One region of the Shewanella sp. BC20 genome, then DNA from elsewhere that is predicted to be linked to it. Evidence: riboswitches for the same ligand, from Rfam matches in the RefSeq annotation. Region 1 holds a riboswitch; the other holds the start of a gene.
The links. A riboswitch is a leader RNA that binds a small molecule or an ion and turns the genes downstream of it on or off. The one in region 1 is predicted to bind cyclic di-GMP.
Positions count from the first base shown of each region.

Region 2: another riboswitch for cyclic di-GMP. It lies ahead of gbpA (N-acetylglucosamine-binding protein GbpA); the one in region 1 lies ahead of CBX96_RS01525 (glycosyl hydrolase family 18 protein).

Region 1 is NZ_NHRI01000001.1:354,377-366,538, reverse strand. It holds gene CBX96_RS01530 (ROK family protein) at 312-1,103, shown strand; cyclic di-GMP riboswitch class I at 1,578-1,666, shown strand; gene CBX96_RS01525 (glycosyl hydrolase family 18 protein) at 1,775-4,381, shown strand; gene CBX96_RS01520 (FKBP-type peptidyl-prolyl cis-trans isomerase) at 4,451-4,921, opposite strand; gene CBX96_RS01515 (short-chain fatty acid transporter) at 5,143-6,471, shown strand; gene CBX96_RS01510 (HPP family protein) at 6,604-7,083, opposite strand; gene CBX96_RS01505 (TetR/AcrR family transcriptional regulator) at 7,335-7,943, shown strand; gene CBX96_RS01500 (DUF1294 domain-containing protein) at 7,952-8,470, opposite strand; gene CBX96_RS01495 (DUF418 domain-containing protein) at 8,448-9,692, opposite strand; gene CBX96_RS01490 (nucleoside deaminase) at 9,837-10,274, opposite strand; gene CBX96_RS01485 (hotdog fold domain-containing protein) at 10,416-10,910, opposite strand; gene CBX96_RS01480 (DUF368 domain-containing protein) at 11,148-12,062, shown strand.
Region 2 is NZ_NHRI01000011.1:7,937-20,098, forward strand. It holds gene CBX96_RS12355 (aromatic amino acid transport family protein) at 1-959, opposite strand, end outside; gene gbpA (N-acetylglucosamine-binding protein GbpA) at 1,521-2,996, opposite strand; cyclic di-GMP riboswitch class I at 3,122-3,217, opposite strand; gene CBX96_RS12365 (TMEM165/GDT1 family protein) at 3,620-4,177, shown strand; gene katB (catalase KatB) at 4,247-5,707, opposite strand; gene CBX96_RS12375 (YgjV family protein) at 6,054-6,299, opposite strand; gene CBX96_RS12380 (PaaI family thioesterase) at 6,353-6,790, opposite strand; gene CBX96_RS12385 (hypothetical protein) at 6,901-7,356, opposite strand; gene exeM (extracellular exonuclease ExeM) at 7,485-10,097, opposite strand; gene fkpA (FKBP-type peptidyl-prolyl cis-trans isomerase) at 10,723-11,493, opposite strand; gene CBX96_RS12400 (WD40 repeat domain-containing protein) at 11,648-12,162, shown strand, end outside.

The DNA.
Region 1 (12,162 bases):
ATGCGTAATGCTGGCGAAAAGGATGCGAATTGGCGGCGATTATCGCAAGCTCAACGGCTAAGATGCAAGGGGATGGAATAAAGGATTTTGTATACAATTTTGTTTTTTCGGCATCACTTTGCGATAACAAGGGTTGTGATCTTAGACTAATTTCCAAATTGAAATGTTATCTTTATCACTCAGTTCTTCTGACTAATTCTTACAAATTAGCTACTTAAGTTTTATTCAATCGCTAATATTTACCCATTATGCTAACATTCGCCATCTCCGCTCGGGGTCAGAGGGGAGCACATGTATCAGTGGAGTTGGCGATGCAAACATTAACAATAGACGTGGGCGGTAGCAAAGCCCTGTTCGAACTTCAACTCAAGGGGCATACAGAACAATATAAAATCCCCACGGGTGAAGGCTTTAAAATTGAAGATTTAAATGATCAAATCGCGGCGCTGGAACGGGATTATGATTTACAGCACTACCATTTAGCGATCGCTGTACCTGGACTCGTACAACAGAATCGTTTGGTGTCCTGTAAATCTCTGCCCGGTCTCAATGGGCTAAGCTTTGAAACCTTGAAAACCCAAGGCGAACTTAAGTTTATCTGCAATGATATCGACGCCGGTATGCAGGCAACCTGTGACGAAAAATATGCCTGTGAGTTGTTAGTCATGTGTGGCACTGGAATTGGCATGTCGATCGCGTTGAGCGGCAAGGCTTTTACGGGGGCTACGGGAGTCGCGGGGGAGCTTGGGCATTGCCGGGTGATGACGGAGGCGGGGGAGTTTAGTCTCGAGCAGCTCGCCAGTGGCGATTCTATCCGCGGCCGTAAGATTTCCACCGCCGATGATTTATATCTCGCCGGCACTTATCTGGGGATGGGGCTAGCGTGGGCGGTCAATCTGTTTAATCCTAATCGGATCTGGTTAGCGGGTGGCATGATGAACAGCGCGCCGTACTACAAGGGTTGTCTGGATAGTTTAAGGCGCATGGCTCTCAGGGCTCCATTAGCCGAAATGAAGATTAATCGTGTCGATGATATGGAGACCTTAGTCTGCCGTGGCTTATCGGTGATCTTGGCAAGGGATTACTCGAAGGAGGCCGCCTAACGGCTTTCGATTGAGGTGCGGATAGGCCAAGATTGAGGCGTGATAAGTTTGTTTAGGCTATTAATCTTGGCTTACTGACGCTGATCCAGATATTGATTTCGTTTGGGTCGAGAACAACAGCATGCGGCCATCGGATTTGTGTGTTTGCAGTGCACTCTGCATATCACCTCGTTCGATGACCGCATTTTTGTTTGCACTAGTTATTGAACTGCGTCTTGCAAACCGCTTTCTTAAGACTTTCGATTTATTTTTTATTGTCTTTCTTATTGGCGATACGAGTCGATGATAGGGCTCCATGGCATAAGCAATCCTTTTAAATACAATTCATTGCTTATTTTTTGCACTCAATGGTTTTACTTTTCTTTAAAGCCAATACTGCGTTGATAATCGGTACAACGGCCCGTTTGTTAATATTTAGTTGCAATTTAACGCTATAGCGGCATATGCTAATTAACGTAATGACAACGTTGTCATTAGTGAAAAAGGCAAACCAATTGAAAGATTGGGACGCAAAGCCTCCGGTCTAAGGGTTCGTTTGTACCTATGATAGCGGGGATACCACAGGTTGTTTCTTCATGCTGCCGTTGTACGCACATGGTTTTAAGAGTGTTGTTTCCTGTCTACGCTTTGTTTGCCTTATTGATGCATAACTTACTCAATAGGGAAATCTCATGTTTAAGACTCAAATCTCCACCTCGGCGATGCTGGTGGCCTCGGTGCTGGCATCCGCTGCCAGTTTTCAAGCCTTTGCGGCGCTCCCCGGAAAACCGACTTTAGGTTGGGGGGAAACCAAGTTTGCCATTATCGAGGTGAATCAAGCCGCCTCAGCCTATAACCAATTAGTGACGGTAAAAGATGCCGCCGATGTGTCCGTGACCTGGAACTTGTATAACGGCGATATCGGCCATAAGGCGCAGGTGTTACTCAACGGAAATGTGGCATGGGAAGGTCCTTCGAGTGCGGCGGGTACGGCCAATTTCAAGGTTAATAAGGGTGGGCGCTATCAAATGCGTGTGCAGCTCTGTAATAACGAAGGTTGCAGCGCCAGTGATGCGAGGGAAATCTTAGTCGCCGATACTGATGGCAGTCATTTACTGCCACTCAATGCGCCTTTGAAGGAAAACAATCGTCCCTATGTGAATAAATCCGGCAAAGTGGTGGGAAGTTACTTTGTGGAGTGGGGTGTTTATGGACGTAAATTCCCCGTCGATAAGATCCCTGCACAAAACTTAACCCATATTTTATATGGCTTTACCCCGATTTGTGGTGGCAATGGCATCAACGACAGCTTAAAGGAAATCGAAGGTAGCTTTGAGGCATTGCAGCGCGCCTGTGCTGGCCGTGCCGATTTTAAAGTGGCGATTCACGACCCTTGGGCGGCGGTGCAAATGCCGCAGGCGGGGGTGAGTGAATATTCCGATCCCTACAAAGGCAACTTCGGCCAATTGATGGCGTTAAAACAAGCCTATCCCGATCTGAAGATCCTCCCCTCAGTTGGTGGCTGGACGCTCTCCGATCCCTTCTACTTTTTGGGGGATAAAACCAAGCGCGACACCTTTGTCGCCTCAGTGAAGGAGTTTTTACAAACTTGGAAGTTCTTCGATGGTGTCGATATCGACTGGGAATTTCCCGGCGGCAGTGGTGCTAACCCAAGCTTAGGTAATGCCAATGACGGACAAACCTATATCACCCTGATGCGTGAACTGCGGGCGATGCTCGATGAGCTCAGCGCCGAAACCGGACGCACCTATGAGCTGACGTCGGCCATCAGTGCGGGCGGCGATAAAATTGCTAAGGTCGATTATCAGGCGGCGCAGCAATATATGGATTACATCTTCCTGATGAGTTACGACTTTAATGGCGGCTGGACCAATACGGAGCTTGGACATCAAACCAATCTCTATGAGGCGAGCTGGGATCCAAATACCCGTTACACCACGGACAAAGGCGTAAAAGCACTGCTCTCTCAAGGGGTGACTCCGGGTAAGATTGTGGTCGGCGCAGCGATGTACGGCCGTGGCTGGACTGGGGTGAATGGCTATAGCGGTAACAATCCTTTCACGGGCACTGCAACGGGCAAAGTGAAGGGCACTTGGGAAGCGGGCGTGGTGGATTATCGGCAGATCGCTAAGGATTATATGGGCGCAGGTTGGAGCTATGCCTATGATGAAACCGCCGAAGCACCATCTGTCTTTAATGCATCAACGGGTGATTTAATTACCTTCGACGATGCTCGCTCTGTTAAAGCCAAGGGCCAATACGTGCTGGCCAATCAGCTCGGTGGTTTATTCGCCTGGGAAATTGATGCCGATAATGGCGATATTCTCAATGCCATGCACGAAGGTCTAGGTCATGGCGAGGGCACAACGCCACCAGCGAATAAAGCGCCGATTGCCAACGCGGGAGCGGATATCACGGTAACCGGTACTGCGGATGTCACGCTAAACGGCAGCGCGTCGCGGGATCCTGAAAATGGCGCCTTAAGTTATCAATGGCGCCAAGTCTCTGGTCCAAGCTTAAGTATCACTAATGCGGATATGGCCAATGCTGTGGTGCAACTGAGCGGGGCGGCGTCGGATGTGGTGTATGTGTTTAGCCTGCGAGTCACAGATCCTGAAGGATTATCTTCAACCGACACAGTGACTCTCACTCATAAGGCCGAGACGGCAAACCAAGCGCCTGTGGTGACTGTGCCAGCGAGTGTAACGGTTGAAGCGGGCCAATCGGTGAGCATCAATGCGACGGCGACCGATGCCGATGGCGACAGCCTCACCTACGCATGGACAGTGCCAAGCGGCGTGGCGGCGAGTGGACAAAACAGTGCCACATTGGTGGTGACGGCGCCAGCTGTTACTCAATCGACCCAATACAGTTTGAGTGTATTGGTCTCCGATGGTGCCTTAGATGCCAGTGCTGCTTTGAGCTTAACCGTGACGCCTAAGGCGACGGGCGGTCAATGTGACGCAACTGACCCTAATGCGGCCAACTATCCCGCTTGGAATGCGACAAGCATTTACAACACGGGTGATACCGTGAGTTATAACCAACTGGTTTGGAAGGCGAAATACTGGACTCAAGGTAACACACCTTCAAGAACCGCCGACCAATGGCAATTGTTGAGTCAGGTTGAGTTAGGCTGGGATGCGGGCGTTGCCTACAACGGCGGAGCAACGACTAGCTATAACGGTCGTCAGTGGCAAGCCAAATACTGGACTAAGGGAGATGTCCCCGGTGTCGCTGCAGTGTGGATGGATATCGGCGCGGCGTCTTGCCCTTAGTCGATAGGGATTAAAGACAAAAAAGCCCTGCGAATACAGGGCTTTTTTATTAAGGATCACAGCGTAAGATTAATTTATCTTCAGCAGCTCAACATCAAAAATCAGTACCGAACCGCCGCCAATTTTGCCTGTGCTGCGATTGCCGTAGGCCAGTTCGCTAGGAATAAAGAAGCGATACTTGTCGCCCTCGACCATCAGTTGCACGCCTTCAGTCCAACCTGGAATAACACGATTGAGTGGGAAGGCTATGGGGTCGCCGCGTTCGACCGAGCTATCGAACACTGTGCCATCAATTAAGGTACCGTGATAATGCACAGTCACAGTATCACTCGCCTTAGGATGAACAGTGCCAGTGCCTTGCTGTAACACTTGATATTGCAACCCAGAGGCGGTGGTTTTCACCCCTTCTTGAGTTTTGTTTTGCGCTAAAAACTCATTACCTAAACGGATATTTTCTTGGGCCGCTTTTTGGTTATTCATCGAGGTAAAGAAGTAAAAAATCACCCCAGCAATCACAACAACGGCAAGTAACATTTTCATTTTAAGGAGCACCTCAGTCAATTTTGGTCATGTTATCAGTTTTTTAGCGGAAGTGGCTAGCGCCTCGGTTTGGCGCGGTACTGGATGATTCGCGTTACATTTTCTCACTTTTTTAAAATGGCTAAAGGCTTTATCCCGTTTTAGAGATCGCTTAACCTGTTACATTAGACTCTACAAAAACTCAATAAAAACAGATAAGAAGAATAAACAAGGACAGTCTTATGTTAACCAAAGCGGCAAAACCTCTGGTCAAGCTCGTCGACCGATATTTACCCGACCCTTATATCTTTGTCTTGCTCTTAACCTTAGTGGTGCTGATTTCGGCCGTGGTAGCCGAGCAGAAAACCCCACTCGAAGTCATCAATTACTGGGGCGATGGCTTTTGGGCGCTGCTGAGTTTTTCGATGCAGATGCTATTAGTGCTGGTGGCGGGATTTATGCTCGCCAGCTCGCCACCGATTAAGAAATTACTCGATGGCATCGCAGGATTTGCCAAGTCGGCGCCTCAGGCCATTATCTTAGTGACCTTGGTTTCCCTCGCCGCCAGTTGGATTAACTGGGGATTTGGTTTAGTGGTCGGCGCCTTATTCGCTAAGGCCTTAGCGCGTAAAGTGCGTGTGGATTACCGTTTATTGGTCGCCAGTGCTTACTCGGGATTTGTGGTTTGGCACGGCGGCTTAGCGGGCTCGATTCCGCTAACCATTGCCACTGCTGGGCATTTCTCAGAATCACAAATCGGTATTATCCCCACCAGCGAGACCATCTTCGCTAGCTTTAACCTGCTGTTAGTGCTGATTTTGTTTGTGATGATGCCACTGGTGAACCGCTTTATGTTGCCCGAAGAGAAAGACAGCATTTATGTCGATCCTAAGGCGCTTGAGGATGGGGGCGCAGACGATAAAGCGGCGCAGTTAACGGCCAATACGACTCGCCCAGCGGATAAATTAGAAAACAGTCGCTTGCTCGGTTGGAGTGTCGGCGGCGCGGGACTCGTTTACTTAGGCTATTACTTTGCGGTGCAGGGCGGCAGTTTAAACCTTAACTTAGTCAACTTCTTATTTTTATTCCTCGCCATAGTGCTACATCAAACGCCACGCAGTCTATTGCTGAGTCTCAACGAAGCCATTAAAGGCGGCGCGGGTATCGTTATTCAGTTTCCTTTTTACGCTGGCATTATGGCGGTGATGGTGCAATCGGGGTTAGCCCAGAGTATTTCCGAAGGTTTTGTGGCTATCGCCAGCGCCGAAAGTCTGCCATTTTGGAGCTTTATCAGTGCAGGGATTGTGAATATTTTCGTGCCTTCGGGGGGCGGACAATGGGCCGTGCAGGCGCCGATTATGTTACCTGCAGCCGAAGCCTTGGGCGCCGATGTGGCACGGGTTGCTATGGCTGTGGCGTGGGGAGATGCGTGGACCAATCTTATCCAACCTTTCTGGGCGCTGCCAGTGCTGGCAATCGCCGGATTAAAGGCGCGGGATATCATGGGATTCTGTTTAATGCAGTTGCTGATAACCGGGGTGATTATCAGTATCGCCCTAAGCTGGTTTTAAGCGAAAGCTTACGGTTTTGATAAAGGGCAATCTCACTTGCCCTTTATTTTTATCCTCTTCTTTATTCTCTTTTTTTAGCCACTTCACGCCTGAATGTGTTAACACGTTAAGGTTTTAGTGTTTTGACGCAGCTTAAAACCATTTCTGCGGATAGGGGCGTCGACACAGCAGATTATGATACAGCCAGCCAAAGGATAGGATTAGCACCAGACCACTGGCGACCGGCGAATATAAAAAGTCCCACCCTTGCACGGTCAGCATAATAACTAGCGGGTTTGCTCCTGCAGGAGGATGCACTGTGTGGGTCAGCATCATCAATGCGATTCCCGCTCCTACGGCCAACCCTAAACTCAGCGGCGAGACGCCCACACTGTTGAGGATGATAAGTCCCATCAGACTGGTCAGTAGGTGGCCGCAGACAATGTTTCTTGGCTGCGCCAATGGGCTATCGGGAAGGGCAAATAAAATCACCATAGTGGCGCCAAAGGGGGCCATCAGCCACAACAAATGCGAACTCATTTGCTCCAAGCTTGCTAAGGCACTGATACATAACATGGCACCTATGCCTGCGAGCAGTGCCGATTTTAATTGCTGTTGGCTTATCACTTTCATTATCTGTCCTTTGAGCCCAACTTGGCTATCGCGCAAGGGCTATGGTTTATATGGTGAATATCAATGGCTGCGGCTTTGGGAGGGCAGTGTTGAGTTGCCCGTTGACTCTATCCCAGTGGCCGCGTTGCACTTAATTGTGTTGAATCTTTAATGGGTAGACCAGTCTGTCTACCTAGTATCATTGCATGAGTAGACTGAGTTGTCTACCTGTGAGAAGATACGTTTAAATCCTAATTGCAGAGGAAGGCGATATGCCGCAACCCGAAGTGTTGTCAGATATGCCCTTAGATAAACGTCAACAGCTCATCAGCACGGCATTTAAACTGTTTTATTTTCAGAGCGTACATGGGGTAGGCATTAACCAGATTTTGCAGGAGTCGGCGATTGCCAAAAAAACCTTGTACCATCATTTTGCCAGTAAGGATGAGTTGGTCGAAGCCGTGGTGCTGTACCGCGACCACGTGTTTTATCAATGGTTAAGCGAGCGAGTGCAGGCGGCCGAGACGGGTAAGGCGGGGATCCGCGCGTTATTTATGGCGCTCGATGACTGGTTTAATCAAAGAGTGCCGCAGCTGTGTGAGTTTCGGGGCTGTTTTTTTATCAATGTGAGTGCCGAATTTACCGATGCCAGCCATCCCGTGCATCGTTTGTGCGCCGAGCATAAACAGCGGGTGGCAGATTTAATCGCTCAGCAGGTAGCGGTCTTGGGCTTGTCCGAGGCAAAAGCGGCTTATCTTGTCGATACCCTATGCCTATTGAAGGAAGGCGCCATAGTGTCGGCGCAGCTGCGCGGTGACACAGGTGCCGCAATGCAGGCATTAAAAGTTGTCGAGCAATTGATTGAAATAGAAACGAATTAGCGTGACGGTTAAATCAATCTATCCATGAAGCCCGTTTGGATCCCATAACCCAGCAGGGCTAAGTTGGTCACGACCGTGAGCCAAAACAGTTGGCGAAAGGCGGCTTTGACCGATTTATGCCGTAGTAGCTGCTGGGCAAACAGTGCGCCGGGCCAACCACCGAGGAGAGACATTAGATGCAGGGTGCTTTCCTTGGTGCGCCAGCGGCCTTTACGCGCCGCCGATTTGTCGAAGGCGTAGGCGATAAAGGTGCACAAACTCAGCAGCAGATATAAACCCACAATCGCGATTGGCAGCATATGCCACCAAGCGGCGCCGATTAACATGGCCAGAAAAACGAGCGCTAATAAGAAAGGCATCGAACTCTTACGCGAGCGCGCGGCTTTAGGCTTAGCGGCTCTTGATTCTGTGGTTCTAGATTGAGTCACTCTTCGTTGGGTCGCTTTTCGCTGATTGACTCTTTGTTGAGTCGCTCTTCGTTCATGTACTTGAACGGACGGCGTTTTATTGGCTCTTTTGTTGTTCATTGTTCGAGTTCAAATGGCTACTAGCGTTGATGGACTTAAAGGCGAGCTGGCGCCAGAGTTTTTCGAGTGGCCCTTGGTGAAAGTAGCGTAAATACAAGCTTGCCAGTAGCAATTGTAGCAGCGAGTAACCCAGCGCTATCGCCATATAACCGCCCCTGTCGAGCGTTAATAATAACTCGGGGGCAAAGTGGCGAAAGATAAACACACCGACAATGGATTGCAATATATACAGGCTAAAGGCGAGTTTGCCGACATTTTGCAAAGGCCTTAGCACTGCCGAGCGATTTTGGCAGATTTTAACCAGTATATGGATGTAAATCAGTGCCGTAGGGATAGCACTTAGCATGACTATGATGTCCGAAAACATCACCAATGTCGGGTTTTGAGTTAATCCCAGCAGGGTATCCAGCGCTGAGAGCAGTAAGCTGGCTAAAACCAGCTTGATTAAGGTGTTTCGCTCAAATCCCTGCTCGAAGCTACCTTGGCGATAGAGCGCCATACCGAGCAGCATCAACCCACCCGTGAACCACATTAAGGTGAAGGGAATGACCAGCGCCATGTAACCGACCTGCATTACATGCAGCAGCAGTTGATTAGGGTAACTCGCTGTCCAAGCGCTGTATTGCTCGGCGAATAAGGGCGATTCGCGGGTAAAGAGTTCGTCACTGCCCATGATGCTGATTAAGCAGATAACCACTAACGAGCTGAAAATAAAAATATTGGCCTTACGTTTTAACTCGGCGATGCTGGCAGCTCGATAGCAGAGTGCTAAAAAGCCGCTGATCCCATAGGTCAGTAAAATATCACCGGGCCAGATAATGATGCCGTGGATCAGACCAAAGACAATCAACCATTTCAAGCGTGAGCGCAGTAGCGAATAGGCCGCTAAGCCTTTATCGCTAAATCGTTGGTACTGAATATAAAGCCCAACGCCAAATAAGATGGAAAACAAGCTGATAAAGCGCCCTTCAATAAAGAAATTGCTAAAGGCTTCGAGCACTTGGTCTGAGAGCAATGGGATTTGATGGGGCGCATAGCCATAAAAGCTTATCCCCATAAAATAGATATTCATAAAAAATATCCCCAATACCGCTAGCCCACGTATGGCATCGAGGTTGGCATTACGTTCAGTTGGGATAGGCTGATGGGGCGTGTGAGTCGCATCGACGGGATTTCCCCAAGGATCCTGGGCAGTTTGAGTGATAGGTTTGATAGCAGGCATCCTTTTGCTATTGGGAAAAATTAACCGAGTCAGCTCGGCAAGATTGAGTTGATAATACAAGGCGCTAGCTTAACAGGCGCTCAAACCAAAAAACACTCAACGACATAAAGCGTTAGGCGCATGAACCGCTTTGAAAGATATTGGCTATTCGCCAATATCTTCGTTCCACAGCTGTGGCTTGGCGGCGATAAAATCGCGCATTAACTGTTTGCACTCGTGATTGTCTACCACAGTCACCTCAACTCCGCGGGACTGCACATAGGCTTCAGGCCCTTGAAAGGTGACATTTTCACCGACCACCACCTTAGGGATGCCGTAGAGTAGTATCGCGCCGCTGCACATATCGCAGGGGGAAAGGGTCGAATAGAGTGTGGCCTTTTGATAATCGGCAGCGGTTAATCTGCCGGCATTTTCGAGGCAATCCATTTCGGCATGCAGCACGGCGCTGCCTTGCTGCACGCGTTTGTTATGGCCGCGGGCGACAATTTTCCCGTCGATCACTAATACTGAGCCAATGGGGATCCCGCCTTCGGCTAATCCTTGTTTGGCTTCATCAATGGCGGCCTGTAAAAATTCATCCATTTCGATCCCCTGTCTTAGGTTGTTTGGCTTAGCATAGCAGCCTGCAAGCGTTGAGCAAGACAACCTAAGTGGTGATTTCGATTGATGATTAAGCTTGGCTTACAGGCTTAGCTGTATAAGCTTGGATTGATGTGCCTTGGTTTACTTCTGCGGCTTTTCTGAAATCCATAACTTGATATGCCCTTTCACGACCACAACACCTTGGGTGTCGTAGGCGGTAACGGGCACCAACATATCGCCGGGCGTCCATTGTTCTGGTGTGACTTCGGCAACACATAAAATATCACTGCCCGCCTTGGCGGTGTAATCTAGGCTCATGCCCTTAGGGATCCAACGCAGGTGGGCCGGAATCGATGCTTCGGCCATCACGCCCATCGCCATTTCTAAGCCGTTACAGATGGCGATAACATGCACGGTTTTTATATGGTTATGAACGGCATGACGTTTTTTAATCAGGCAAGCGCAGCGGTTAAGGCGTAATTCAGTGATCAGTGGTTTGATGGTGCCAAAATAAGGCGCCATGCGTGATACCATGATGGAGAAGATTTTTTGGCCAAAGGGTAAGCCTTGGGTTTTATGGTAGAGCGCGAGAACCTTATTGGGCTTAGCGTTTGGGGTTTGTGCGTTAGGGCTCATGGTTATCCTTCATCGGAGTGCAAACTTAAGGTGTTAGTCTTGGGCCGCTGATATTTTTAATGCTTAGCGGCGTGCCTGTTTCTTTCTGGTCGGATGAGTGTAACATTGGGATAACATTAAATGCCAGTCGGCCGAATTAAGTAAACTTCATTTCGCGGTTTTTACGCTAACACCGTATAATCACGACAAATTTGTCATCAATGACACGTCATAATGATTTAACTACAAGGACTCACAGTGAAATATTTGCTGACCTATTTTAAGGGAATGGCCATGGGGGCCGCCGATGTGGTGCCTGGGGTTTCGGGTGGCACTATCGCCTTTATCACCGGTATTCTCGATACCCTGCTCGAAAGCGTTAAGCGTATTAATCCTTCCCTTTGGGGCGTGATTAAGTCGCAGGGGATTAAAGGCGCGTTTGAACATATCAATGGTGGATTTTTACTGAGCCTATTAGCGGGCATCCTGACCAGTATTTTTACCTTCGCTAAACTGATTTCTTGGTTGCTGGTGGCACATCCCATTCCGATTTGGTCATTCTTCTTTGGCCTCATCATCATCTCTGTGGTGCACATGCTTAAACAGGTGAGTGGTTTTACGCTGGCGCGTTTGGGATTATTTGCCTTAGGGGTTCTGGCTGCTTGGGTGATCACTGTACTGAACCCTGTATCGGTCGAGGCCAGCTATGTAAATATTTTCTTCGGCGGTGCAATTGCCATTTGTGCCATGGTATTACCGGGGATTTCGGGCAGTTTTATCTTGTTGCTGCTCGGCTTATATCCTGTGGTACTCGCGGCGGCAAAAAATATCCAAATCGATATCTTGGCCTGTTTTGCCGTTGGCGCTTTGCTGGGAATTTTAAGCTTTAGCCATTTACTTTCGGCCTTGCTGCGTAAATACCATGATGCGACCGTAGTGTTTCTCACGGGCTTGATGCTCGGCACCTTAGGTAAAATTTGGCCTTGGAAACAAACCTTAACTTGGCGTACTAACTCCCACGGTGAACAAGTGCCGTTATTAGAGCAAAATATTTCGCCGCTGAATTTTGAACAAGTGACGGGCCAACCTTCACAGCTGATGCTAGCTGTTGTGTGTATGTTGGCGGCCATCGCCTTAGTTTGGGGTTTAGAGAAGGTCGGCAAACGGGATTAAGCCAATCCTGTGGATGATATAAATAAAAGCAGCGATATTCGCTGCTTTTATGTTTTAAGGCCGATGGAATGTACTCGACTTTTGGGCAATGTTATTTTGC
Region 2 (12,162 bases), on a different contig from region 1:
AACAGCGGCGGCACAAAGGTTAACAACCAGGTTTGGGCCCGGCCGAGGAAGGTCTTCTTCGCGCGGGTCAGTTCGGCCACAAAATCATACAGACTTAAGGTTACCCCGAGGAAAGAGGTGATTAAGGCTAAATCCGCAAACAGCGAAATACATTTGCTGATCCAAGGCGTGTGGGCAATCTCTTGTAATGCACTGATCAGCGCAGGTAAAGAGCCATTAAAGCTGCTGATTTCGGTGCCACCCACTGTGCCTAAGGTCACCAATAACCAGAAGATATAACACGCGAGTGGAATGGTTGAACCGATTAATAATACCTTGCGCAGCGAAACGGCATCGCCATCCAAATAACGTACTAAGGTCGCGATACACACGTGAAAACCGAAGGAGGTAAACACCACGGGAATCGCCGCCATCCAACTGCTGGTCATGGACTCGGCCACTGCACTGGTTGCCATACTCGAGATACTGACTTCCGGTAATAAAAACAGCACGACCACAATCAGTAATAAAATCATCAGCGAAAACAAGAAGCGCGAGGCTTTATCGACCCAAGCCACCCCTAAGGCCGCAAATCCACCCAGCACTAAGGTAAACAGCACGACCGCCAGTTGGTTATCTAACACGAGGTCGAACATATTTTTGGCTTTAAGCACTAACAGCGATGAACCGCCCGTCAAATACGCCGCCGTTAAGGCAAAGAGTAAGCTGAGAAAGGAGGCGCCTTGCACCATTTGGCCTTTCTTGCCGAGGAGTTTGCCCGTGATGGCATGAACGTTATCACCGACGCCTGAGCGCAGGTTAATCTCAAGCATTAACAATGAGGTATAGGCTGACAAGCCCCAAATCACCACCATTAACAAAATGGCTGGCACCATGCCTAAGGCGGCCGTGGCTAAGGGTAAGGCTAACATTCCCGCGCCAATGGCGGTCCCCGCGACAATGGCTATCGAGCCTAACATTTTTGAATTCACACAATTATCCTGTTCAAGTATTAATTATTATTTTTTAAGGTTTTTTGAGTAGATTTGAAGGATAAAGCCTTGCGCACTCTGTGATTAAGCCAACAGCAATCTCAAACGAAAAGCGTCACTAAACTTAAAGCATCCAATCCGATCTCAAAGAGCAGATCAATTGGCCCCAATAGCTTTTGAATATTTCAACCCAGTCGCCATTGAGGCTAACTAAATCGTTTGCAGAAAAGTGACATTAATTTCAACCGTGATTGCCTTAGCAAAGCAGCGACGTCGCGCGTAAAAGAAGATAGCTCTGGACATTAACAGAGCCAACCCCAGCGGGCAAGCCAGTTATAGACAAAGATGACGCCGCTTTGGCTATCCGAAGGGGAAATGTGAGTAAAAGATAAAAAATCGAGGCGGAACTGTTATCAAAACAATAACCCCTGCAACACCTGTAGCGTTGCAGGGTTTATCAATGAGTCTAGCGATTCGCTAACGGAGATACGGGATTGCGCTAAAGCGAATTAACGCGACTCACAATCCGCTTATTCCCCAGTTAACCGATTACAGCTCAGTCCAAGCCATATTCCAAGAGCCGCCGACACCCGGTTCAAACCCGGTTGCAGTTGGCGACCATTGCATGCAATAACCACTGTAAGGCCAAGGTTTACATTGATAGACCTTGCCAGTTTTAGGTTGCAGCACTTTAGTACCCGCCACATAGTTTTTAACTCCCTCGGGGAAGACAAAATCGGCATCCGGCGCTGTGGCTTGATCTTTTAAGAACAGATCGAAGTTTTGCTGGATAACCTCACCTTGCTTAGGCTCGCCCTTCACTTGTAAGTGATAATGGCCTTCCTTTGGCGCGACGACATCAAGCACTAGACTCGCGTTGGTGTTATTGACCGCTTGGGTCACATAACCAGCTGCCGTGCCATCGTGGCTAAATAGGTAAGCCGAGACCTGCATATCCGCATTAGTGCTGACATCGAAACTGACCTTTGCGGCACCATCGACAATGGTGTAATCATCGGCCAGTGACGTGACATCGAGCTGATTGCCCGGCGCAGGCGCAATATCGAAGCTCACTTCCACTCGCTCTAGGCCCGAATTAGGCGCGGCATAAATCTCATTTTTACCGTAAACGGGCGAGATCACCCCAGAGGCATTCTTCTGCCCCGCCTTAAGTTGTGGCTGCTGGGCATTAATGGCACTGGCTAACAGGAATGTCCAATTTTGTTTGGCACCTTGAGTGGTGTCGGCAATGGTTATCTGGGTTTGCTTGGCAGTTTGCTCGCCATTAGCATCAAACACCCGCGTCATCACCTTATCGCCCGCCTTAAGATCGAGTGACGGATTGATATCGCCAATATCGGTCCACTCGCCCGGCACCACAACATCTGAGCTAAAGTTCACATCGATGGCATTATAGAAACTGTTGGTGGTATCACCGACTTCCCACACGGCCAAAATCACGTGATAACCGCTTCTGTCTTCAGGTACATAACAGTTATGTGTCACTAACTTAGGCGGCTGAACCATGCCTCCATCGACCACACAGAAGGGAGCTAAGTCAAAGCTTGCACGGCTCAACGCTTGGTTTTGGTCCCACCCTTGGCGAGTTAAATAATAACGCCAATTGCGGGTCACATGGTTAGCGGTGAACTGCCAGCTAAAGTCATTCCAACCCGACTTAATGTCATGCTTAGACCAACGGCTTGGGCTCTGTTCATCCAAGGGAGAAAACGCAGCATTGGCTGCACTGGCAATTTTACCGTCGGCAGGGCCTGACTCAGGAAAACCTGATGTGCCTTCAACACTTTGCGGTTCCCATTGAACGGCGCCGCAGTTTAAATTGCTGCCAGTTTTACAGGCGTATGAGCGTGATTCTGGTGAAACCACATAACCGTGGGCCGACGCCGTTTGGCTAACGAGCGCACTCGTAGCGCTTAAGGCCAAGGCAATTAGGCTTAAACGAGCCAGTTGTGGGTGTTTGCGGTTAGCATTTGTGATTGATGTAAAAGCAGTTAGATGTGCCACTTTATTGTACTCCGTAGGGCGCCTTTCTCGACGAGATTGGCATAGGTATAAAAGTGGTATTTAGGCAAAACAGCATTAAGCAAAGCCGTTTATTTTTCAAAGAATTGAAAGCATCAGCCCAATTCTGAGGCAACCCCGCTATCTTAGTTTCAACATCCCTTTACAACCTTAGACCGGAGGCTTTGCGTCCTAATTTTTCAATTAGTTTGCCAAATACGGTGGATCTCTATTGAAGTTAACAGTATGTAACTTAAACATTGAGACCCGGCTAACCTAACAACAAAAGACAGCGTTGTCAAAATTTAAATTATTACAATTCAATGTGTTACAAAACGAAAAGCGGTATTTTATTGGCACCTGTCAGATTATTTGCCCTCTGACTCGATGAGTTTAATCTTGAAACCCTGTTTCACTTGGGTATAATGCCCACCTCGCTTCGGGGGAGTAGCTAACTGGATTTCGAGCCATCGATATTCAGGGTGAACATCAACATACTTGGCCGCATGCCATGGTGTTCACAGCAAATCATCGATTTGTCCTGCAAGACCTGAGCACAGTAACCGCACCTAGGGGTGGACGGTCTATTGTGCTTATGTCAAAAACCACCCCTAAAAGGATCACACTTGGAAGCGTTACTCGCCTCAACCTTTACGGTTGCCATCGCCGAGATTGGCGATAAAACCCAACTGCTTGCCCTATTACTCGCAGCAAGATTTAAAAATAAAACCGCGATTATCTTGGGTATTTTACTCTCGACTCTGTTTAACCATTTTGCCGCCGCTTGGCTTGGCCAATGGGCGATTAACTGGGTGAGCCCAGATGTAGCACGCTACTTGGTTGCCGCCTCCTTCTTTGCGATTGCACTCTGGGTACTGATCCCCGATAAAGTGGACGCCGAAGAGAGCCGTTTCTATAAGATGGGGCCCTTTGTTGCGACCTTTATTCTGTTCTTTATCGCCGAAATGGGCGACAAAACCCAGATCGCGACTGTCGTGTTAGCCGCTAAATACGATGCCTTAGCCATGGTGGTTGCAGGTACTACTTTGGGTATGTTGCTGGCGAACGTCCCAGTGGTTATTGCGGGACATTTTAGTGCCGAAAAATTACCAATGAAGTGGATCCACAGGGGCTGCGCAATTTTGTTTGCCCTGCTCGGCGTAGCAACCTTAATGGTTAACTGATTGATAAAATGAAGATAAAAAAAAGGCCAGTGATAACACTGGCCTTTTTTATTGGGCTAACGAATTAACTTATAACCCGAGAGCAGTTTGGATACGTTGACCATAATCGGCATCGGCTTTGTGGAAATGTGCCAGCATACGTTGCCGTACCTCTACACTTGCCTGACGCAGAGAGCCAGAAATCGTTTCCACTAAGCGTGCTTTCTCGGCTTCGCTGAAGATGCGATACAAATTACCCGCCTGAGTGTAATCATCCTGATTGTAACGGCTGTAACGCGCCGCTTCGCCATCTAAACGCAGTGGTGGCTCGGCAAAGTTTGCCGGTTCAACTAAAGCACCCGCAGTGCTGTTTGGACCATAGTTAGCCGCGGCATCGCCACCGGTTTGACTACCGTGGTACGGGCATTGTGTTCCCGCCATGGCACCCGCACGTTGGTGATGATTGGCTTTAGTCGCATGTGGGCAGTTTACGGGTAACTGGTTGTAGTTCGCCCCAATTCGGTAACGCTGCGCATCGGCATAGGCGAATAAACGCGCCTGCAACATCTTGTCGGGCGATGCGCCCACACCTGGCACTAAGTTGCTCGGTGCTAATGCCACTTGCTCGACTTCGGCAAAGTAGTTTTGCGGTAAACGATTCAACTCTAACACACCAATTTCAATTAACGGGTAATCGCCATGTGGCCACACCTTAGTCAAATCGAATGGGTTGATATGATAAGTGTTAGCATCAGCCTCAGGCATAATCTGTACGTTCACCGTCCAACGAGGGAAGTTACCGTCGGTCACTGCTACTACCATATCGCGCTGGGATGAGTCAGGGTCGATACCCTTTAACTTGTCGGCTTGCTCATTGGTTAAGTTCACTACGCCTTGCTGCGATTTGAAGTGGAACTTCACCCAGAAACGCTCACCTTTAGCATTCCAAAACGAGAAAGTATGCGAACCATAACCGTGCATTTGGCGGTAGTTTGCCGGAATACCACGGTCAGACATCAGAATCGTCACTTGGTGCATGGCTTCTGGGTTTAATGACCAGAAGTCCCACATAGCTTGTGGATCTTTCAAATTCGTCAATGGGTTACGCTTTTGGGTATGGATAAAGTCTGGGAACTTAATACCGTCACGCAGGAAGAAAGTCGGCGTATTGTTACCCACGATATCGTGATTACCACGAGCAGTATAGAAGCGCAGACCAAAACCACGGGGATCGCGCTCGGCATCGGCAGAGCCCATTTCACCACCCACGGTAGAGAAGCGCACGAAGGTCTCAGTTTGCTTACCCACACCGTTAAAGTGGTCGGCGATGGTGTATTCGCTTAAGTCTTTAGTCAGGGTGAAAGTACCGTATACGCCAGTCCCTTTCGCATGCACAACACGCTCAGGAATACGCTCACGGTTAAAGTGGGCAAGTTTTTCAATTAAATGCCAATCTTGCAGTAGTAAGGGACCACGCTCACCCGCTGACAATGAGTTTTGATCGTCAGCAATTGGAGAACCGCTTTGGCTTGTTAAATACTGTTGACTCATATCTTGCTCCTCATTCTTGATTGGTGTTAACCCAAGATTCAATTAAATCGTAAATGGTGGCCATGGCTTATCTCCTTGGCAGGGCGACGTGTTGTCGATGGAGTTAGAATAGGCAAAAATACGAATTCAATAAAACGATTAATATAGATTCAAATAATCTACATTTCAGATTAACGAAGAGTGCTTAGATCATTCAGGGAGTAAAGTTCACTCCCCGTATGTGATGAAATAGCCAGCAACAGAATAAAGAGTATGCCAGCCGTAACGCAAACCGACTTGGCAAAAATGAGAACTCGAGCTTAAGACAAACTTAAAAAATACTTCAATTGATTCAAAGTGCTACATATTACTCATTGACAGAGCTCGCCTGCTCGCGATAGATAACGACCAAGTAATAGGCATCGATTAACACGATAAAAAAGTTAACCGCCGCCACCGGGTAAGCTTGTATCGCAACCCCATAGGCAACGAACAATGCCGACCCCAACAAGTTCCACCAGCGTAACTTTTTGATGTTAGACATCATTAAAGAGATGGCTACCACCACAGACGCCAAATAACCAACCCATTCCCACATCATTGCACTATCCATATCACGTCCTTATTTATCGATTGATACAACTAAAACAGGTTGGTTGAGCCTTCTTAGCGTTTTACTACCGCCGCCGTCATCCGTGAAATACAGGTCAACTCCCCTGCACTATTATGGATTAAGATTTCCCACACCGAACTGCGTTTCCCCAAATGAACTGGTTTAGCCGTCGCGGTCAGTACGCCATTACGCGAAGCGCGTAAATGGTTGGCGTTAATCTCTTGTCCAACACAATAATATTGCTCGAAATCCACCACAAAGTTTGCGGCATAGCTGGCCACGGTTTCGGCCAGTGCCACGTTCGCGCCGCCATGGACAATGCCTAAGGGGTTATGTATCGCGGGCGTGGCAGGCATAGTCGCCTTCATATAGTCATCGCCAATCTCGCTGATCTCAATCCCTAGGGTCTGCATTAGGGTGCCTTTGCCCCCCATACCAGCATCTAAACGGGCACAATCCTCTAAAGTGACAGGTCTAAACCAAATACTCATTTCAACATCCTAGTAAAGAAAACCAGCTAGCAGTTTACTAAGAAGTGACTGAAGTTCAACACATAAGCATTGGCTAATAACAGCCAGATAATGGCAAAGAACCGCTACGCCTAAGTTAACCAATGCTTTGTGACAGCAAAACGACTAAACCAGACTAAGAACATTCCCCACAGGATCACCACGCTCGGCATCATAAGGGCATCGCTCCCCAATACCGCAGCCGCCTGCTGAATACCAAATACATAGCCCATTTGCACCAATACGGCGACAAGAGATGCAAGCAACACTTTATAAGAAAAGGCTTTTTTAATGAGTAACAACAAACAACCTATAAAGCCAGAAACCACCGCAAAACCAAACACACAGTCGAGCCAAGCGGGTGTCGATTCATAGAGCTTTATTTGATCTGGGCTCATTTGCGCCATGGCCTCAGGCGTCATGGTCATTTGGATAACAAATGCCAATAAGCCCATGATGTTCCATAACAAACTGATGAATGCGACAAAATAAAACCACAGTGGCGCTTTTGCCACGCCGATTACATGGTCGGAGCCAGTCGCTGCCATGTCCGCTCTCCTTGTGATCAAGGTACATAAAGTCCCACAACAACAGTGCCATAAAAAAGGGATGGTAAAACCATCCCTTAGCTCTGAGTTTAGCTCACAAACTCAGTTGTGAGCGTGCAATCACTCGATTAACGGCGACGGCGTTGTAGGCCAAATAGGGATAGCAAGGCTAGACCTAAGTATCCTAACGCACCACCATCATCCTTTGGTTTTGGCTCAGGTTTCGGTGGTTCAACAGGTGCTGGGTAGCTAAGTGCGACAATAACAGGATCGTGGTCAGACGCTGAGAAAGCATTCTCAGATTTGGCCAGTTCACCAGAGAATTTTTTGCCGTATTCAAACAGGTTAGATTCCACCGAGTTGATATGCCAATCTTCGATATCCACTAAACGCTTAGCAAGACTGGTGTTTGCTAAGGCATGGTCTAAGTTACCTAACTCACCGTTGTAGCTGTATGAGTAAGTACCAGCACCGTGAGCCTGAGTATTGAGGTTGATGAGGCCATAGCCCTTCTCAATCTTGCTACCTTGGCGCTCAAACACTTTGCCATCTAAGGTGGTCCATGAGGCGGTCATGATATCGCGCTCAGACTTGCTCGCATCGTAATCGGTCAATACGCGGATAGGATCTTCCATGCCGTAGGCATTCATATCACCAATCACCAGCAGATCGCCTTTAACGTCTTTTAAGGCTTCGCCGAGCACTTTAGCAGCCGATACGCGGAAGGCATTACACTTGCCCTGTTGATCGGCCGGATCGACTGACTCTTCGAAGTTGACCCAATCTTCTAAACAGCCTGAACCTTTTGATTTCAGATGGTTAACAACAACTGTTAAGTTCTGATCATGGATCTTAAAGGTTTGGGCTAGGCTGTGACGTTGGTAAGCATCGTTACCTGGGTTAGTTTCAGTCTTGCCATCTTTAACACGAGTCACACTGCCAGCGGTCGCGTGCTGCTCTGGAGTATCAATCGCACGGGCCGCACCCGCAAGGCTCACTTTACCCGCGCGGTAAAGCATACCTACAGTAATGGCATCACTACCGAAGTACTTACCGTCGTATTTATCTTCGTCGGTGATTTCAACGAAGCTGTAAGCATTTTCAGCGGTTTGCTTCTCGTTTAAGGCATCGACTAAGTTCTTAATCGCGCTCTTTTCACCAAAACCGTTGTTAGCGATTTCCATTAAACCGACAATATCGGCGTTCATGGCGGTGATAGCACTGACAATTTTCGCACGTTGCAGCAGCATTTCTTCTTCGGTCAAGGCGCCGCGGTTACTGCCCGATGGGTTTGTATCACCACCAACAACATCGTTAAAGAAGTTCAGCACGTTGAAGCTGGCGACACGGATATCGCCCTTAGTGGCGACACTTGGCGCGTCGGTTCTATCATCACCACGGATAAAGTCGCCAGCGGTAATAGTGTTGGTCGCCACTAAACGGTAGGCACCATAGCTGTAACCAATCACACCTTCGAGGTTGGTCAACTGGTCACCCACACGGATATAACCGGTTTCGACGTTAAAGTCAGGGAAGTAAGGAATAACACCATCGGCTGGCTTGTAATCAGATTCGATAAACAACTGATTTTCAAGGTTAGATTTAACTAAAGCTGTCGCTTCTGCTGACAATGCTGGATAAAGCTGAGTTGGCTTCATCAATGGCGCCTTGTAAGACACCAACATGTTATTGCGACGGCCAGCATAATCGTAGCTGAAGGTACGGCTGATCTTCAGATCGCTACCGGCATCCAGTTTCACGTTCATGCCTTCGTAGCGCTCTAATGCCTGCGCTAAAGTTTCGCCATCGGCCACATAGAATGGCGCCGCAGCGGGGACTTCGCCCTTAGCACCAACTTCAAATTTCTTGTCGGTTTTGATATCGATTTGGGTTAGGCCGAAGTATTCCTTCACCTTACCCTGAACACAGACTTCAACACCGGGTTGAATCGCTTCTGGTGGATTCTCACCTAAAAACACGAACACGCCGTCGGAAGTGTATGGCGAGTTATCACCCTTCACTTCTTGGAGATAGAAACCTTTGAATAAGCTCTCGCCACGGGCCGTCACCACACCGCGAACCGTCACTTCGCTTTCAGACTCGAATGCACCTTCAGGCACATAAGGGCTAGATTCACCCGCGCCTTGGACTTGATAAATCGGAACGATTTTCGCGCCGCTGCAGCTAAAGACTGGCGTTTCAGGTTCAGTTGGCGTATCTAACGAACCTAAACCTGTGAAAGTGTCCTTAGGTAATTGTTCCCACTGGGCAGGATTAAAGACAGTGTTGGCGACTAATGCGTCGAGTTTACGCTTAAGGGTGACATCGAGCCCCCAACCAGTCGGCGTTGGCACGTCACCGATAATATCGACCACAGCGCCATCTTTAACTAAGGCAACCGCATCGCCACCGTTAAAACTTAAAGAACCCGAAAAACTATCGACACCTTGAGGAAGGGTAATGACTGCGCTTGAGTTTAAAATGACTTTTGTCGATTTTGGCGCAATACTTTGTCCATCTAATACCTGCATATCTAAGGCATCAGTGGCGCCATCTTTATAACGAACGAGTTTATAACCCGCCAAATCAATTGCCGTATCACCGCTGTTATATAACTCGATAGCTTTGTTGTTTGAGCTACCTTCAACATATTCAGTGATCATCACATCAGCACTTGCCATCATTGGCAAAGCTGCGGCTACAGCTAAAGAAATAGCCGTTAACTTATTAACATTATCCATATCAACAACCCCATTATTATAATATTGCCGCTAATTTTTATTAACGTGCGGGCGGATTATTCCAGAGTTGATAGGTTAAAAAAAGAGGGGAAGATCTCACTATGCACGCATAAGATATTGATGAAAATGAAATTTTACAAAGCAAACTGTTTTATATACAGAACAGTACTGTAGAGCAAAAGTGTTAAGCAGTAAGAAAACAATAAGTAAGATAAAGACATCACAACGACATATCACATTAAAGACGAGCAAATAACAATCAAAAAATAAATATGATATTTTGATGATATTTTTAGGTATGACATTCTGAATAAAATATTGCTTTTGGGTAATTTAAATAATGTCGATTTATTTATAACTTAATTATTTGATCATTATTTTGAAATATTATTCGTTGAAAAACGAATACTCCTTATCCGTCTTTTAAACGCTAGCTCGATTTAAAAAGCTTGGCGGTGGGTCATTTGCGAGATGGTATAAAACGGATAAACAAACTCCTCCATGATTTTATTTGTATCGATTGCAGCACTGCTTAGTCATTTCGAGTGCAAAAAAATACCGCCCTGTGTGGGCGGTATTTTATGAGTGAACGAGTTAACCCGAGTTAAGCCGTCATCACGGTAAATTACTTTTTAGCAGGCTCAGCAGCAGGAGCCGCTTGTGCTTTCTCAATTGATTTCAGTTCAACTTCAAAAATCAGGGTTGAGTTTGGTGGAATAGTACCAGTATCGCGGTCGCCATAAGCTAAGTTTGCAGGGATAACAAACTTGTACTTAGCGCCCACAGGCATTAACTGTACGCCTTCGGTCCAGCCTGGAATAACGCGGTTTAATGGGAACTTAGCCGTTTGACCACGCTTGTATGAGCTATCAAACTCAGTACCGTCAAGCAGTGTACCTACGTAATCCACTTCTACAGTGTCTTCAGCCGCTGGCTTGTCACCAGAACCTGGAGTTAACACTTCGTATTGCAGACCCGATTCAGTGGTCACTACGCCAGGCTTAGCTTTGTTTTCCTCGAGGAACTTTTTACCATCCTCGATGTTTTTCGCAGCAATGGCTTTAGCTTGTTCTGTACGTTTGTCGTTTAACTTTTTGTCTAAACCTTGAAGAATGGTTTGCATTTCTTCTTCGGTTAATTTCAGTTGATCATTCAGACCGTTAGTAAAACCAGTTACGATCAGCGCGCGGTCAACTGGCAGGCCTAATTCTTCTTGCTCTTTGATATGGCCAGACATATAACGACCGATTGAAGCGCCAACACTGTAGGCTTCTTTTTGTGCTTCAGTCGTTAATTCAACATTTGTGCTTGCGTTTGTTGCTTTTTCTTCTTGATTACAAGCAGATAGGCCAATAACAGCCAATGCAACTAACGATAATTTATAAATCGATTTCATTAAAGCTTCCTCAGCATCCTCAAGCGGTTACAATAACCTAAGCGCGACAACTGTATACTAGTTATCTGGGTTATACCAACTAGATTCTGTTATGTGTTAACTGTGATTAATCTCACTCTACCGGACTAGAGACACCAACTTTAGGAGCAAGTTCATGAAGAAAACCCTACTGCTGGTATTTTGCACACTTTTTTTAGCAGCATGTCAGCCCAAAGCCGATGATATTAGAGTTATTTCACAGGAACCCTCATACAGCGCGAGCCTCTCTAGCGACGGCAATATCGCCATTGTCGCCACCCAAAGCCAAGGGGTGCAATGTTGGGACTTAACCACCCACAGCCTCAAGTACCAATGGGTGCATGGCGACCTGAATACCGGTGTCACGGCCACCGCCATTTCCCCTAACGGTGAGTTCGCCGCATCGTTAAGCCGCGATTCAGTTGCCCTATGGACAATAGCCGACGGTAAATCCAGAGGATGGTGGTCGCTGCCCGCCTCGGGTGAGAGTGTTGCCGTGGCGAATAATGGCGCCCTGCTCATAGGCTTAAACGATGGCAGTGTGATGTCACTCAATGCGGCCAAGACGGCATTGATTAAATTTTTAGGCCATAAGGAAAGGGTGAATACCGTTGCGCTTTCCGCCGATGGGCGCATTGCCCTCTCAGGCTC